Regions from separate parts of the Ureibacillus chungkukjangi genome, predicted to be linked through region 1. Evidence: a T-box and tRNA genes for the amino acid it is inferred to sense, from the RefSeq annotation. Region 1 holds a T-box; the other regions hold tRNA genes.
The links. The T-box of region 1 lies ahead of LG296_RS12600 (valine--tRNA ligase). A T-box ahead of a tRNA ligase gene usually reads a tRNA of that ligase, here a tRNA-Val.

Region 1 (3,167 bases):
GAGCTAGAATTTGAAGGTAATAATGGTTATTTTGAATATGCTTTACCTTTGGAGGTAGATTTACCTCGCGATAAGGTTGCTTTTGAGTGCACACCACAGGTTTGTGTTAATGATGTTTCCTCTTTTGTTTATGATGGTTCAAATTGTACGTTTAAATGGGATGTCGATTGTCAATTTGACGAATCTGTAGAAGGTGGACTATTTCAATTTGACCAACAGGCTCCTATTGATCTTCAACAAGTTCCATTACCAGAAAAGCCAGTAATTCAAGAGGTTGCACCAATCACTGAAGTAATACCGGAGCCTCCAGTGTTTGAACAGCCTGAAGTGCCTTTAATTGAAGTTGCGCCTTCCTATGAAGATTTTCTACCTAAAGAACAATCACCGATTACGGAAGAAATTCGCTTTGGTGGAGCTGATGGAATTTTCCCTGAAGAAGCATCAGTAGCTGATGGACAACCACCAGCTGGAGCGATTGACAATATTGAAGTGCCAAAGGCTGATGAAAGTCCGAGCTTGAAGGTTAAGCCAAGTGTTGAAGTAAGTGATGGTTCGGTTATAGAAGATATTGATAAGAAAAAAATTGAAGAACCACAAGCAGAGAATGATGAAAAGGAAAAGGTTGTAGAGGCTAAAAACCAATATTTCCCGACAGATGCGGATGATTTTTATAATGACCTTTCAGAGTCATATACTTTACTAAATGTTTCTAATAAAGCTTATCGTGAATAACTATCTGAACTCAAAAACAATGCTTGTTTTTAAAAAAATTTCTTCCTTTTATTAAAATTGTTGTCACTTGAAAACTGTTGGTGGTATATTATACATTAAGAACAGTCATACTTCGTTTATAAGAACCCTATATAGGGAGACATAAGGGAAGTACAAGTGAATAATGTGAGATGCGTTGAAAAGGAAGAGTAAAATGTTCTTGCTTGCTATAGAGAGGAAACGGTAGCTGAAAAGTTTCTGCTAGCAATCATTTGAAGGTAGCCTTGGAGCAGCTTTTGTGAAATAGTAGTAGCAAAATGCCGGGTAAAACCCGTTAGCTAATTGAGAGCCGAGCCTGGTGGAAAATCGTTTTTAATCTATATGAATGAAACTAACTCGGAACTAAAGGTGGTACCGCGAATTCAAAACTCCTTCGTCCTTTTATTAGGGCGAAAGGAGTTTTTTTATTTGGTAAGAAATTTCCCCTAAAAATGAGCTGTTATTACATTAATAAAATTTATAAGGAGGAGTCAATATGACAGAACAACAAAACTTATCGATGCCAACAAAATATGATCCACAAAGTATTGAAACTGGACGTTATGAATGGTGGTTACAAGGCAAATTTTTCGAAGCACAACCAGAAAGCGGGAAGCAGCCATATTCCATCGTAATTCCGCCTCCAAACGTTACAGGTAAATTACACTTAGGCCATGCTTGGGATACGACTTTACAAGATATCTTAATTCGCATGAAGCGCATGCAGGGGTATGACGCTCTTTGGTTACCAGGTATGGACCATGCCGGGATTGCTACACAAGCAAAGGTAGAAGAAAAACTACGAGCAGATGGTATTACGAGATATGATCTTGGCCGTGAAAAATTCCTTGAAAAAACATGGGAATGGAAGGAAGAGTATGCAAGCCATATCCGTTCACAATGGGCAAAGCTTGGTTTAGCATTAGACTATTCACGTGAGCGCTTTACTTTAGACGAGGGCTTATCTGATGCGGTTAAGGAAGTATTCGTTAAATTATATGAAAAAGCTTTAATTTACCGTGGAGAACGCATTATTAACTGGGATCCAGCAGCAAAAACAGCGTTGTCTGACATTGAAGTAATTCATAAAGAAGTAGAAGGTGCCTTCTATCATATGGAATATCCATTAGCAGATGGTTCTGGTAAATTACGTGTAGCAACAACTCGCCCTGAGACAATGTTAGGGGATTCTGGCGTAGCTGTACACCCAGAAGACGAACGCTATAAGCATTTAATCGGCAAAACAGTAATTCTTCCAATCGTTGGTCGTGAAATTCCAATTGTTGCTGATACTTATGTTGATATGGAATTTGGAACTGGCGTTGTGAAAATGACACCAGCACATGATCCGAACGACTTTGAGGTTGGTAACCGCCATAATCTAGAACGTATTCTTGTTATGAACGAAGACGGAACGATGAATGAGCTTGCTGGTAAATACTCAGGCATGGACCGCTTCGAATGTCGTAAACAAATTGTTGCCGATTTACAGGAAGCAGGCGTTTTAGTTGAGATTGAGCCTCATGTTCACCAAGTTGGTCACTCAGAGCGTTCTGGCGCTGTAGTAGAGCCATATCTTTCAGCCCAATGGTTTGTTAAAATGGGACCACTTGCAGAAGAAGCGTTAAATATGCAAAAACAAGAAGACGAAAAAGTAAACTTCGTACCAAATCGTTTCGAAAATACGTATAACCGTTGGATGGAAAATATCCATGACTGGTGTATTTCTCGCCAGCTATGGTGGGGTCACCAAATTCCGGCTTGGTATCATAACGAAACTGGTGAAATCTATGTAGGGAAAGACGCACCAACAGACGTAAGCAATTGGACACAAGATGAAGACGTATTAGATACTTGGTTCTCTTCTGCATTATGGCCGTTTTCAACAATGGGCTGGCCTGATCTTGAAAATGAAGAATTCAAACGCTACTATCCAACAAGCACATTGGTAACAGGCTATGATATTATCTTCTTCTGGGTATCTCGCATGATTTTCCAAGGAAAAGAGTTCACAGGTGAACGTCCATTTAAAGATGTATTAATTCATGGTTTAGTACGTGATGGTGAAGGACGTAAAATGAGTAAATCTCTTGGGAATGGTGTTGACCCAATGGATGTAATCGACCAATATGGTGCAGATGCACTGCGCTACTTCTTAGCAACAGGCTCATCACCTGGTCAAGATTTACGTTATACAACTGAAAAAGTTGAATCTGTTTGGAACTTTGCCAACAAAATCTGGAATGCATCACGTTTTGCCCTTATGAACATGGAAGGTATGACTTATGAAGAAATCGATTTAACTGGTGATTTAAATGTTGCTGATAAATGGATTCTAACACGTTTAAATGAAACAATTGAACGTGTAACAGCTCTATCTGATAAGTATGAGTTTGGAGAAGTTGGGCGTGAGCTTT
Region 2 (3,167 bases), 1.7 Mb from region 1:
CACGACATCAGCTTGGAAGGCTGAGGTTTTACCATTAAACTACACCCGCAAAAAATGGTGGGTCAGGACGGAATCGAACCGCCGACACTTAGAGCTTCAATCTAATGCTCTACCAACTGAGCTACTGACCCGTTCAACTTAAATTTCATAAAAAAATGGCGGTCCCGACCGGGATCGAACCGGCGATCTCCTGCGTGACAGGCAGGCATGTTAACCGCTACACCACGGGACCATTTGGTTGCGGGGACAGGATTTGAACCTGCGACCTTCGGGTTATGAGCCCGACGAGCTACCACTGCTCCACCCCGCGAAAATATAATTGATTGAATATGTATTAGAATAAAAATGGCGGAGGCAGTAGGATTCGAACCCACGCGCGGTGTAACCCGCCTGTCGGTTTTCAAGACCGATCCCTTCAGCCAGACTTGGGTATGCCTCCGAGTTTATATGGTGGCGGCAGAGGGGATCGAACCCCCGACCTCACGGGTATGAACCGTACGCTCTAGCCAGCTGAGCTACGCCGCCATTGAAAAATTATAAGTTTTGGTGGAGCCTAGCGGGATCGAACCGCTGACCTCCTGCGTGCAAGGCAGGCGCTCTCCCAGCTGAGCTAAGGCCCCATTAATAAAGTTAAAGTTAATGGTCGAGAAGACAGGATTCGAACCTGCGACCCCTTGGTCCCAAACCAAGTGCTCTACCAAGCTGAGCTACTTCTCGTTATATGGCGCGCCCGGCAGGAGTCGAACCCACAACCTTCTGATCCGTAGTCAGACGCTCTATCCAATTGAGCTACGGGCGCATATATGAAATGGTGCCGAGGACCGGAATCGAACCGGTACGGTAGTCACCTACCGCAGGATTTTAAGTCCTGTGCGTCTGCCAGTTCCGCCACCCCGGCACATTTGGAGCGGAAGACGAGGTTCGAACTCGCGACCCCCACCTTGGCAAGGTGGTGTTCTACCACTGAACTACTTCCGCATGTGCATATATATTAAGTATTTAATTTCATAGTTTAATAAAAAACTGGTGAGCCATGAAGGACTTGAACCTTCGACCCTCTGATTAAAAGTCAGATGCTCTACCACTGAGCTAATGGCTCTTGCAAATGGTGGAGGGGGACGGATTCGAACCGCCGAACCCGAAGGAGCGGATTTACAGTCCGCCGCGTTTAGCCACTTCGCTACCCCTCCATTTAAACGATGCCGGCGAAAGGAGTCGAACCCTCGACCTACTGATTACAAGTCAGTTGCTCTACCAACTGAGCTACACCGGCATATTTATGGTGGAGGATGACGGGCTCGAACCGCCGACCCCCTGCTTGTAAGGCAGGTGCTCTCCCAGCTGAGCTAATCCTCCACATTAAGAAACAAGCGAAGCGACGTCCTACTCTCACAGGGGGAAGCCCCCAACTACCATCGGCGCTAAAGAGCTTAACTTCCGTGTTCGGTATGGGAACGGGTGTGACCTCTTTGCCATCATCACTTCACTTATTTAGTTGAAAAGAAACTTGTTCTCTCAAAACTGGATAAAGACATTGATTGCATTCAAGATTTGGTTAAGTCCTCGATCGATTAGTATTCGTCAGCTCCATGTGTCACCACACTTCCACCTCGAACCTATCTACCTCATCGTCTTTGAGGGATCTTACTTACTTGCGTAATGGGAAATCTCATCTTGAGGGGGGCTTCATGCTTAGATGCTTTCAGCACTTATCCCGTCCACACATAGCTACCCAGCGATGCCTTTGGCAAGACAACTGGTACACCAGCGGTGTGTCCATCCCGGTCCTCTCGTACTAAGGACAGCTCCTCTCAAATTTCCTACGCCCACGACGGATAGGGACCGAACTGTCTCACGACGTTCTGAACCCAGCTCGCGTACCGCTTTAATGGGCGAACAGCCCAACCCTTGGGACCGACTACAGCCCCAGGATGCGATGAGCCGACATCGAGGTGCCAAACCTCCCCGTCGATGTGGACTCTTGGGGGAGATAAGCCTGTTATCCCCGGGGTAGCTTTTATCCGTTGAGCGATGGCCCTTCCATGCGGAACCACCGGATCACTAAGCCCGTCTTTCGACCCTGCTCGACTTGTAGGTCTCGCAGTCAAGCTCCCTTGTGCCTTTACACTCTACGAATGATTTCCAACCATTCTGAGGGAACCTTTGGGCGCCTCCGTTACCTTTTAGGAGGCGACCGCCCCAGTCAAACTGTCCACCTGACACTGTCTCCTGCCCCGCTAAGGGGCATGGGTTAGAATTTCAATACAACCAGGGTAGTATCCCACCGACGCCTCCCTCGAAGCTGGCGCTCCGAGTTCTCTGGCTCCTACCTATCCTGTACAAGTTGTACCAAAATTCAATATCAGGCTACAGTAAAGCTCCACGGGGTCTTTCCGTCCTGTCGCGGGTAACCTGCATCTTCACAGGTACTATAATTTCACCGAGTCTCTCGTTGAGACAGTGCCCAGATCGTTACGCCTTTCGTGCGGGTCGGAACTTACCCGACAAGGAATTTCGCTACCTTAGGACCGTTATAGTTACGGCCGCCGTTTACTGGGGCTTCAATTCAGAGCTTCGCTTGCGCTAACCCCTCCTCTTAACCTTCCAGCACCGGGCAGGCGTCAGCCCCTATACGTCACCTTACGGTTTTGCAGAGACCTGTGTTTTTGCTAAACAGTCGCCTGGGCCTATTCACTGCGGCTCTCATTGCTGAGAGCACCCCTTCTCCCGAAGTTACGGGGTCATTTTGCCGAGTTCCTTAACGAGAGTTCTCTCGCACACCTTAGGATTCTCTCCTCGACTACCTGTGTCGGTTTGCGGTACGGGCACCTCCCGCCTCGCTAGAGGCTTTTCTTGGCAGCGTGAAATCAGATACTTCGCTCATAAGAGCTCCCCATCACAGCTCAACGTTACAGGAAGCGGATTTGCCTACTTCCACGCCTTACTGCTTGGGCGTACTCAACCAACGGTACGCTTATCTTATCCTACTGCGTCCCCCCATTACTCAAACGGCGGGGAGGTGGTACAGGAATATCAACCTGTTGTCCATCGTCTACGCCTATCGGCCTCGACTTAGGTCCCGACTAACCCTGAGCGGACGAGCCTTCCTCAGGAAACCTTAGTCATACGGTGGATGGGATTCTCACCCATCTTTCGCTACTCATACC
Region 3 (3,167 bases), 310 kb from region 1:
GTAATGGGGGGACGCAGTAGGATAAGATAAGCGTACCGTTGGTTGAGTACGCCCAAGCAGTAAGGCGTGGAAGTAGGCAAATCCGCTTCCTGTAACGTTGAGCTGTGATGGGGAGCTCTTATGAGCGAAGTATCTGATTTCACGCTGCCAAGAAAAGCCTCTAGCGAGGCGGGAGGTGCCCGTACCGCAAACCGACACAGGTAGTCGAGGAGAGAATCCTAAGGTGTGCGAGAGAACTCTCGTTAAGGAACTCGGCAAAATGACCCCGTAACTTCGGGAGAAGGGGTGCTCTCAGCAATGAGAGCCGCAGTGAATAGGCCCAGGCGACTGTTTAGCAAAAACACAGGTCTCTGCAAAACCGTAAGGTGACGTATAGGGGCTGACGCCTGCCCGGTGCTGGAAGGTTAAGAGGAGGGGTTAGCGCAAGCGAAGCTCTGAATTGAAGCCCCAGTAAACGGCGGCCGTAACTATAACGGTCCTAAGGTAGCGAAATTCCTTGTCGGGTAAGTTCCGACCCGCACGAAAGGCGTAACGATCTGGGCACTGTCTCAACGAGAGACTCGGTGAAATTATAGTACCTGTGAAGATGCAGGTTACCCGCGACAGGACGGAAAGACCCCGTGGAGCTTTACTGTAGCCTGATATTGAATTTTGGTACAACTTGTACAGGATAGGTAGGAGCCAGAGAACTCGGAGCGCCAGCTTCGAGGGAGGCGTCGGTGGGATACTACCCTGGTTGTATTGAAATTCTAACCCATGCCCCTTAGCGGGGCAGGAGACAGTGTCAGGTGGACAGTTTGACTGGGGCGGTCGCCTCCTAAAAGGTAACGGAGGCGCCCAAAGGTTCCCTCAGAATGGTTGGAAATCATTCGTAGAGTGTAAAGGCACAAGGGAGCTTGACTGCGAGACCTACAAGTCGAGCAGGGTCGAAAGACGGGCTTAGTGATCCGGTGGTTCCGCATGGAAGGGCCATCGCTCAACGGATAAAAGCTACCCCGGGGATAACAGGCTTATCTCCCCCAAGAGTCCACATCGACGGGGAGGTTTGGCACCTCGATGTCGGCTCATCGCATCCTGGGGCTGTAGTCGGTCCCAAGGGTTGGGCTGTTCGCCCATTAAAGCGGTACGCGAGCTGGGTTCAGAACGTCGTGAGACAGTTCGGTCCCTATCCGTCGTGGGCGTAGGAAATTTGAGAGGAGCTGTCCTTAGTACGAGAGGACCGGGATGGACACACCGCTGGTGTACCAGTTGTCTTGCCAAAGGCATCGCTGGGTAGCTATGTGTGGACGGGATAAGTGCTGAAAGCATCTAAGCATGAAGCCCCCCTCAAGATGAGATTTCCCATTACGCAAGTAAGTAAGATCCCTCAAAGACGATGAGGTAGATAGGTTCGAGGTGGAAGTGTGGTGACACATGGAGCTGACGAATACTAATCGATCGAGGACTTAACCAAAATCTTGAATGCAATCAATGTCTTTATCCAGTTTTGAGAGAACAATGTTCTTTATTTATTATTACCCAGGAGGATTAGCTCAGCTGGGAGAGCACCTGCCTTACAAGCAGGGGGTCGGCGGTTCGAGCCCGTCATCCTCCACCATAAATGCCGGTGTAGCTCAGTTGGTAGAGCAACTGACTTGTAATCAGTAGGTCGAGGGTTCGACTCCTTTCGCCGGCACCATTTTTTAGAGCCATTAGCTCAGTGGTAGAGCATCTGACTTTTAATCAGAGGGTCGAAGGTTCAAGTCCTTCATGGCTCACCAGTTTTATTTATACTTAAATGCGGGTGTGGCGGAATTGGCAGACGCACTAGACTTAGGATCTAGCGCCGCAAGGCGTGGGGGTTCGACTCCCTTCACCCGCACCATTTAAGTTTTAAAGATTACAAGAATATTTATTATGCACATGCGGAAGTAGTTCAGTGGTAGAACACCACCTTGCCAAGGTGGGGGTCGCGAGTTCGAACCTCGTCTTCCGCTCCAAATGTGCCGGGGTGGCGGAACTGGCAGACGCACAGGACTTAAAATCCTGCGGTAGGTGACTACCGTACCGGTTCGATTCCGGTCCTCGGCACCATTATTATGCGCCCGTAGCTCAATTGGATAGAGCGTCTGACTACGGATCAGAAGGTTGTGGGTTCGACTCCTGCCGGGCGCGCCAATACAATACATACGAGAAGTAGCTCAGCTTGGTAGAGCACTTGGTTTGGGACCAAGGGGTCGCAGGTTCGAATCCTGTCTTCTCGACCATGCAACACTAATGAAAATTCCTTTTATGGGGCCTTAGCTCAGCTGGGAGAGCGCCTGCCTTGCACGCAGGAGGTCAGCGGTTCGATCCCGCTAGGCTCCACCAATTTTTTAAATATATATATCCTGGCGGCGTAGCTCAGCTGGCTAGAGCGTACGGTTCATACCCGTGAGGTCGGGGGTTCGATCCCCTCTGCCGCCATCTTGAAGGACCTTTAGCTCAGTTGGTTAGAGCAGACGGCTCATAACCGTCCGGTCGCAGGTTCGAGTCCTGCAAGGTCCACCATAGGAGATATAATATACGGAGGCATACCCAAGTCTGGCTGAAGGGATCGGTCTTGAAAACCGACAGGCGGGTTACACCGCGCGTGGGTTCGAATCCTACTGCCTCCGCCATTTTTTAAAATATAAATAATATTATCGCGGGGTGGAGCAGTGGTAGCTCGTCGGGCTCATAACCCGAAGGTCGCAGGTTCAAATCCTGTCCCCGCAACCAAATGGTCCCGTGGTGTAGCGGTTAACATGCCTGCCTGTCACGCAGGAGATCGCCGGTTCGATCCCGGTCGGGACCGCCATTTAAATCAAATTAGGTTAGATGGGTCAGTAGCTCAGTTGGTAGAGCATTAGATTGAAGCTCTAAGTGTCGGCGGTTCGATTCCGTCCTGACCCACCATTTTTTGCGGGTGTAGTTTAATGGTAAAACCTCAGCCTTCCAAGCTGATGTCGTGAGTTCGATTCTCATCACCCGCTCCAAGTATGGGCCTATAGCTCAGCTGGTTAGAGCGCACGCCTGATAAGCGTGAGGTCGATGGTTCGAGTCCATTTAGGCCCACCATACAAGAATATTCCGAAGTAGCTCAGTGGTAGAGCAACCGGCTGTTAACCGGTTGGTCGTAGGTTCGAGTCCTACCTTCGGAGCCATAT
Region 4 (3,167 bases), 710 kb from region 1:
GTAGGAGCCAGAGAACTCGGAGCGCCAGCTTCGAGGGAGGCGTCGGTGGGATACTACCCTGGTTGTATTGAAATTCTAACCCATGCCCCTTAGCGGGGCAGGAGACAGTGTCAGGTGGACAGTTTGACTGGGGCGGTCGCCTCCTAAAAGGTAACGGAGGCGCCCAAAGGTTCCCTCAGAATGGTTGGAAATCATTCGTAGAGTGTAAAGGCACAAGGGAGCTTGACTGCGAGACCTACAAGTCGAGCAGGGTCGAAAGACGGGCTTAGTGATCCGGTGGTTCCGCATGGAAGGGCCATCGCTCAACGGATAAAAGCTACCCCGGGGATAACAGGCTTATCTCCCCCAAGAGTCCACATCGACGGGGAGGTTTGGCACCTCGATGTCGGCTCATCGCATCCTGGGGCTGTAGTCGGTCCCAAGGGTTGGGCTGTTCGCCCATTAAAGCGGTACGCGAGCTGGGTTCAGAACGTCGTGAGACAGTTCGGTCCCTATCCGTCGTGGGCGTAGGAAATTTGAGAGGAGCTGTCCTTAGTACGAGAGGACCGGGATGGACACACCGCTGGTGTACCAGTTGTCTTGCCAAAGGCATCGCTGGGTAGCTATGTGTGGACGGGATAAGTGCTGAAAGCATCTAAGCATGAAGCCCCCCTCAAGATGAGATTTCCCATTACGCAAGTAAGTAAGATCCCTCAAAGACGATGAGGTAGATAGGTTCGAGGTGGAAGTGTGGTGACACATGGAGCTGACGAATACTAATCGATCGAGGACTTAACCAAATCTTGAATGCATTTAATGTCTAGTTTATCCAGTTTTGAAAGAATAAGGAAATCGAAGGAAAAATACTAAAAATAGTATTGACTTTACTTTCGAAATGAGTTATAATAAATCTTGTCTTTCGTTTTAAGTCTAGTGATGATGGCAAAGAGGTCACACCCGTTCCCATACCGAACACGGAAGTTAAGCTCTTTAGCGCCGATGGTAGTTGGGGGCTTCCCCCTGTGAGAGTAGGACGTCGCTAGGCTTAAATAAAAAATATTCCGAAGTAGCTCAGTGGTAGAGCAACCGGCTGTTAACCGGTTGGTCGTAGGTTCGAGTCCTACCTTCGGAGCCATGCTTCTTGGAGAGTTGTCCGAGCGGCCGAAGGAGCACGATTGGAAATCGTGTAGGCGGTTAACACTGTCTCAAGGGTTCAAATCCCTTACTCTCCGCCAGACAATTATTTTATTGGCCCGTTGGTCAAGTGGTTAAGACACCGCCCTTTCACGGCGGTAACACGGGTTCGAATCCCGTACGGGTCACCATTTGAATTTTAAATATCCAGTTGGAGGATTAGCTCAGCTGGGAGAGCACCTGCCTTACAAGCAGGGGGTCGGCGGTTCGAGCCCGTCATCCTCCACCATATTAAATTATGGTACATTAGAAAAAGAATTTTATTATCGCGGGGTGGAGCAGTGGTAGCTCGTCGGGCTCATAACCCGAAGGTCGCAGGTTCAAATCCTGTCCCCGCAACCAAATGGTCCCGTGGTGTAGCGGTTAACATGCCTGCCTGTCACGCAGGAGATCGCCGGTTCGATCCCGGTCGGGACCGCCATTTTTATGAAAAGTAATTTATATGGGTCAGTAGCTCAGTTGGTAGAGCATTAGATTGAAGCTCTAAGTGTCGGCGGTTCGATTCCGTCCTGACCCACCATATAGATAAATGCCGGTGTAGCTCAGTTGGTAGAGCAACTGACTTGTAATCAGTAGGTCGAGGGTTCGACTCCTTTCGCCGGCACCATTTATCTGGAGGGGTAGCGAAGTGGCTAAACGCGGCGGACTGTAAATCCGCTCCTTAGGGTTCGGCGGTTCGAATCCGTCCCCCTCCACCATTCCTTTTATAGGGGCATAGTTTAAAGGTAGAACTACGGTCTCCAAAACCGTCAGTGTGGGTTCGATTCCTACTGCCCCTGCCAATTTTTAAATGAATATAGTGATTATGGCGGTTGTGGCGAAGTGGTTAACGCACCTGATTGTGGTTCAGGCATTCGTGGGTTCGATTCCCATCAGTCGCCCCATTTTTTAGAATAAATTCAATATAAAAACATATAATATATTATTATGGCGGTTGTGGCGAAGTGGTTAACGCACCTGATTGTGGTTCAGGCATTCGTGGGTTCGATTCCCATCAGTCGCCCCATTTTAATTTTAAACCAAAAATTACATTCTTCTTAATATTTTTGGGGTATAGCCAAGCGGTAAGGCAACGGATTTTGATTCCGTCATGCCCAGGTTCGAATCCTGGTACCCCAGCCATTTTGCGGAAGTAGTTCAGCGGTAGAACACCACCTTGCCAAGGTGGGGGTCGCGGGTTCGAACCCCGTCTTCCGCTCCAAAAATATAATGGCGGCATAGCCAAGTGGTAAGGCACAGGTCTGCAACACCTTTATCACCGGTTCAAATCCGGTTGCCGCCTCCAAAAAATTCTTGATCGGGATAACCGATTTTTTTTATATTTTAATATGCCGAAGTGGTGGAATGGCAGACACGCCGCACTCAAAATGCGGTGCCGCGAGGCGTGTGGGTTCGAGTCCCACCTTCGGTATCCTAAATAGTCTTTTATAAAGGATTGTGAGCTCAGTTTAAACTGGGCACGCAATCCTTTTTTATAACGGATAAGCAAGCTTTCTTATCCGTAACTGTACAATTAAGCTAATCACTAATGTGCTGCAATACATCAAGGGAATATCTTCTTTTTAATAATTAAGAGGGGATGGCTACTCCTTGAAAGGGAGGACATGCAAATGTGGAATAAGAAATATATAACTAAACTAGACTTAACTGAATATCTAGGAATAAATGAAGAACAGTTAAATATAATAATTTCGAAAATGCAACAAAGGGTATCGGTATTTGCTCCTTCAGAAAGCAGCAGTAATAAACTTAAAAAACATGAGGCAGCTACGATAGAATTTGTACATATACGGATGAAAGAATACACGCAGGACATAGCGTGTGATTTGGCGGTTGAAGTGTTTTATCATCGGAGAATAACGAGAGTAAAAAACTATGAATATATATTTTAGGCAGGAACATTTGATTTAGATGCTGAATTAAAAATTTGGATATCCGGCAGTGAGTTACCGATTGAGAAGACGTTCAATAAAACGGGTAATGTATATGATGTT

Region 2: it encodes a tRNA-Val, which carries the amino acid that the T-box ahead of LG296_RS12600 (valine--tRNA ligase) is inferred to sense. The anticodon was not compared.
Region 3: it encodes a tRNA-Val, which carries the amino acid that the T-box ahead of LG296_RS12600 (valine--tRNA ligase) is inferred to sense. The anticodon was not compared.
Region 4: it encodes a tRNA-Val, which carries the amino acid that the T-box ahead of LG296_RS12600 (valine--tRNA ligase) is inferred to sense. The anticodon was not compared.

The regions. Positions count from the first base shown of each region.
Region 1 is NZ_CP085009.1:2,532,996-2,536,162, reverse strand. Features, by position in the region: gene LG296_RS12605 (hypothetical protein) at 1-732, shown strand, start outside; T-box leader at 899-1,155, shown strand; gene LG296_RS12600 (valine--tRNA ligase) at 1,247-3,167, shown strand, end outside.
Region 2 is NZ_CP085009.1:266,130-269,296, reverse strand. Features, by position in the region: tRNA gene LG296_RS01290 (tRNA-Gly) at 1-49, opposite strand, end outside; tRNA gene LG296_RS01285 (tRNA-Phe) at 56-131, opposite strand; tRNA gene LG296_RS01280 (tRNA-Asp) at 157-232, opposite strand; tRNA gene LG296_RS01275 (tRNA-Met) at 236-310, opposite strand; tRNA gene LG296_RS01270 (tRNA-Ser) at 347-439, opposite strand; tRNA gene LG296_RS01265 (tRNA-Met) at 449-525, opposite strand; tRNA gene LG296_RS01260 (tRNA-Ala) at 545-620, opposite strand; tRNA gene LG296_RS01255 (tRNA-Pro) at 641-717, opposite strand; tRNA gene LG296_RS01250 (tRNA-Arg) at 723-799, opposite strand; tRNA gene LG296_RS01245 (tRNA-Leu) at 810-898, opposite strand; tRNA gene LG296_RS01240 (tRNA-Gly) at 904-978, opposite strand; tRNA gene LG296_RS01235 (tRNA-Lys) at 1,025-1,099, opposite strand; tRNA gene LG296_RS01230 (tRNA-Tyr) at 1,107-1,190, opposite strand; tRNA gene LG296_RS01225 (tRNA-Thr) at 1,201-1,273, opposite strand; tRNA gene LG296_RS01220 (tRNA-Val) at 1,281-1,356, opposite strand; rRNA gene rrf (5S ribosomal RNA) at 1,371-1,486, opposite strand; rRNA gene LG296_RS01210 (23S ribosomal RNA) at 1,552-3,167, opposite strand, start outside.
Region 3 is NZ_CP085009.1:2,839,265-2,842,431, reverse strand. Features, by position in the region: rRNA gene LG296_RS14165 (23S ribosomal RNA) at 1-1,453, shown strand, start outside; tRNA gene LG296_RS14160 (tRNA-Val) at 1,522-1,597, shown strand; tRNA gene LG296_RS14155 (tRNA-Thr) at 1,603-1,678, shown strand; tRNA gene LG296_RS14150 (tRNA-Lys) at 1,686-1,760, shown strand; tRNA gene LG296_RS14145 (tRNA-Leu) at 1,780-1,864, shown strand; tRNA gene LG296_RS14140 (tRNA-Gly) at 1,905-1,979, shown strand; tRNA gene LG296_RS14135 (tRNA-Leu) at 1,985-2,073, shown strand; tRNA gene LG296_RS14130 (tRNA-Arg) at 2,081-2,157, shown strand; tRNA gene LG296_RS14125 (tRNA-Pro) at 2,170-2,246, shown strand; tRNA gene LG296_RS14120 (tRNA-Ala) at 2,274-2,349, shown strand; tRNA gene LG296_RS14115 (tRNA-Met) at 2,372-2,445, shown strand; tRNA gene LG296_RS14110 (tRNA-Ile) at 2,453-2,529, shown strand; tRNA gene LG296_RS14105 (tRNA-Ser) at 2,547-2,639, shown strand; tRNA gene LG296_RS14100 (tRNA-Met) at 2,665-2,739, shown strand; tRNA gene LG296_RS14095 (tRNA-Asp) at 2,743-2,818, shown strand; tRNA gene LG296_RS14090 (tRNA-Phe) at 2,841-2,916, shown strand; tRNA gene LG296_RS14085 (tRNA-Gly) at 2,923-2,996, shown strand; tRNA gene LG296_RS14080 (tRNA-Ile) at 3,002-3,078, shown strand; tRNA gene LG296_RS14075 (tRNA-Asn) at 3,090-3,164, shown strand.
Region 4 is NZ_CP085009.1:3,245,865-3,249,031, reverse strand. Features, by position in the region: rRNA gene LG296_RS16170 (23S ribosomal RNA) at 1-779, shown strand, start outside; rRNA gene rrf (5S ribosomal RNA) at 909-1,024, shown strand; tRNA gene LG296_RS16160 (tRNA-Asn) at 1,040-1,114, shown strand; tRNA gene LG296_RS16155 (tRNA-Ser) at 1,123-1,214, shown strand; tRNA gene LG296_RS16150 (tRNA-Glu) at 1,230-1,304, shown strand; tRNA gene LG296_RS16145 (tRNA-Val) at 1,327-1,402, shown strand; tRNA gene LG296_RS16140 (tRNA-Met) at 1,441-1,515, shown strand; tRNA gene LG296_RS16135 (tRNA-Asp) at 1,519-1,594, shown strand; tRNA gene LG296_RS16130 (tRNA-Phe) at 1,618-1,693, shown strand; tRNA gene LG296_RS16125 (tRNA-Thr) at 1,705-1,780, shown strand; tRNA gene LG296_RS16120 (tRNA-Tyr) at 1,788-1,871, shown strand; tRNA gene LG296_RS16115 (tRNA-Trp) at 1,882-1,955, shown strand; tRNA gene LG296_RS16110 (tRNA-His) at 1,982-2,057, shown strand; tRNA gene LG296_RS16105 (tRNA-His) at 2,104-2,179, shown strand; tRNA gene LG296_RS16100 (tRNA-Gln) at 2,221-2,295, shown strand; tRNA gene LG296_RS16095 (tRNA-Gly) at 2,300-2,374, shown strand; tRNA gene LG296_RS16090 (tRNA-Cys) at 2,385-2,458, shown strand; tRNA gene LG296_RS16085 (tRNA-Leu) at 2,504-2,584, shown strand; gene LG296_RS16080 (hypothetical protein) at 2,784-3,065, shown strand; partial or broken gene LG296_RS16075 (PH domain-containing protein) at 3,066-3,167, shown strand, end outside.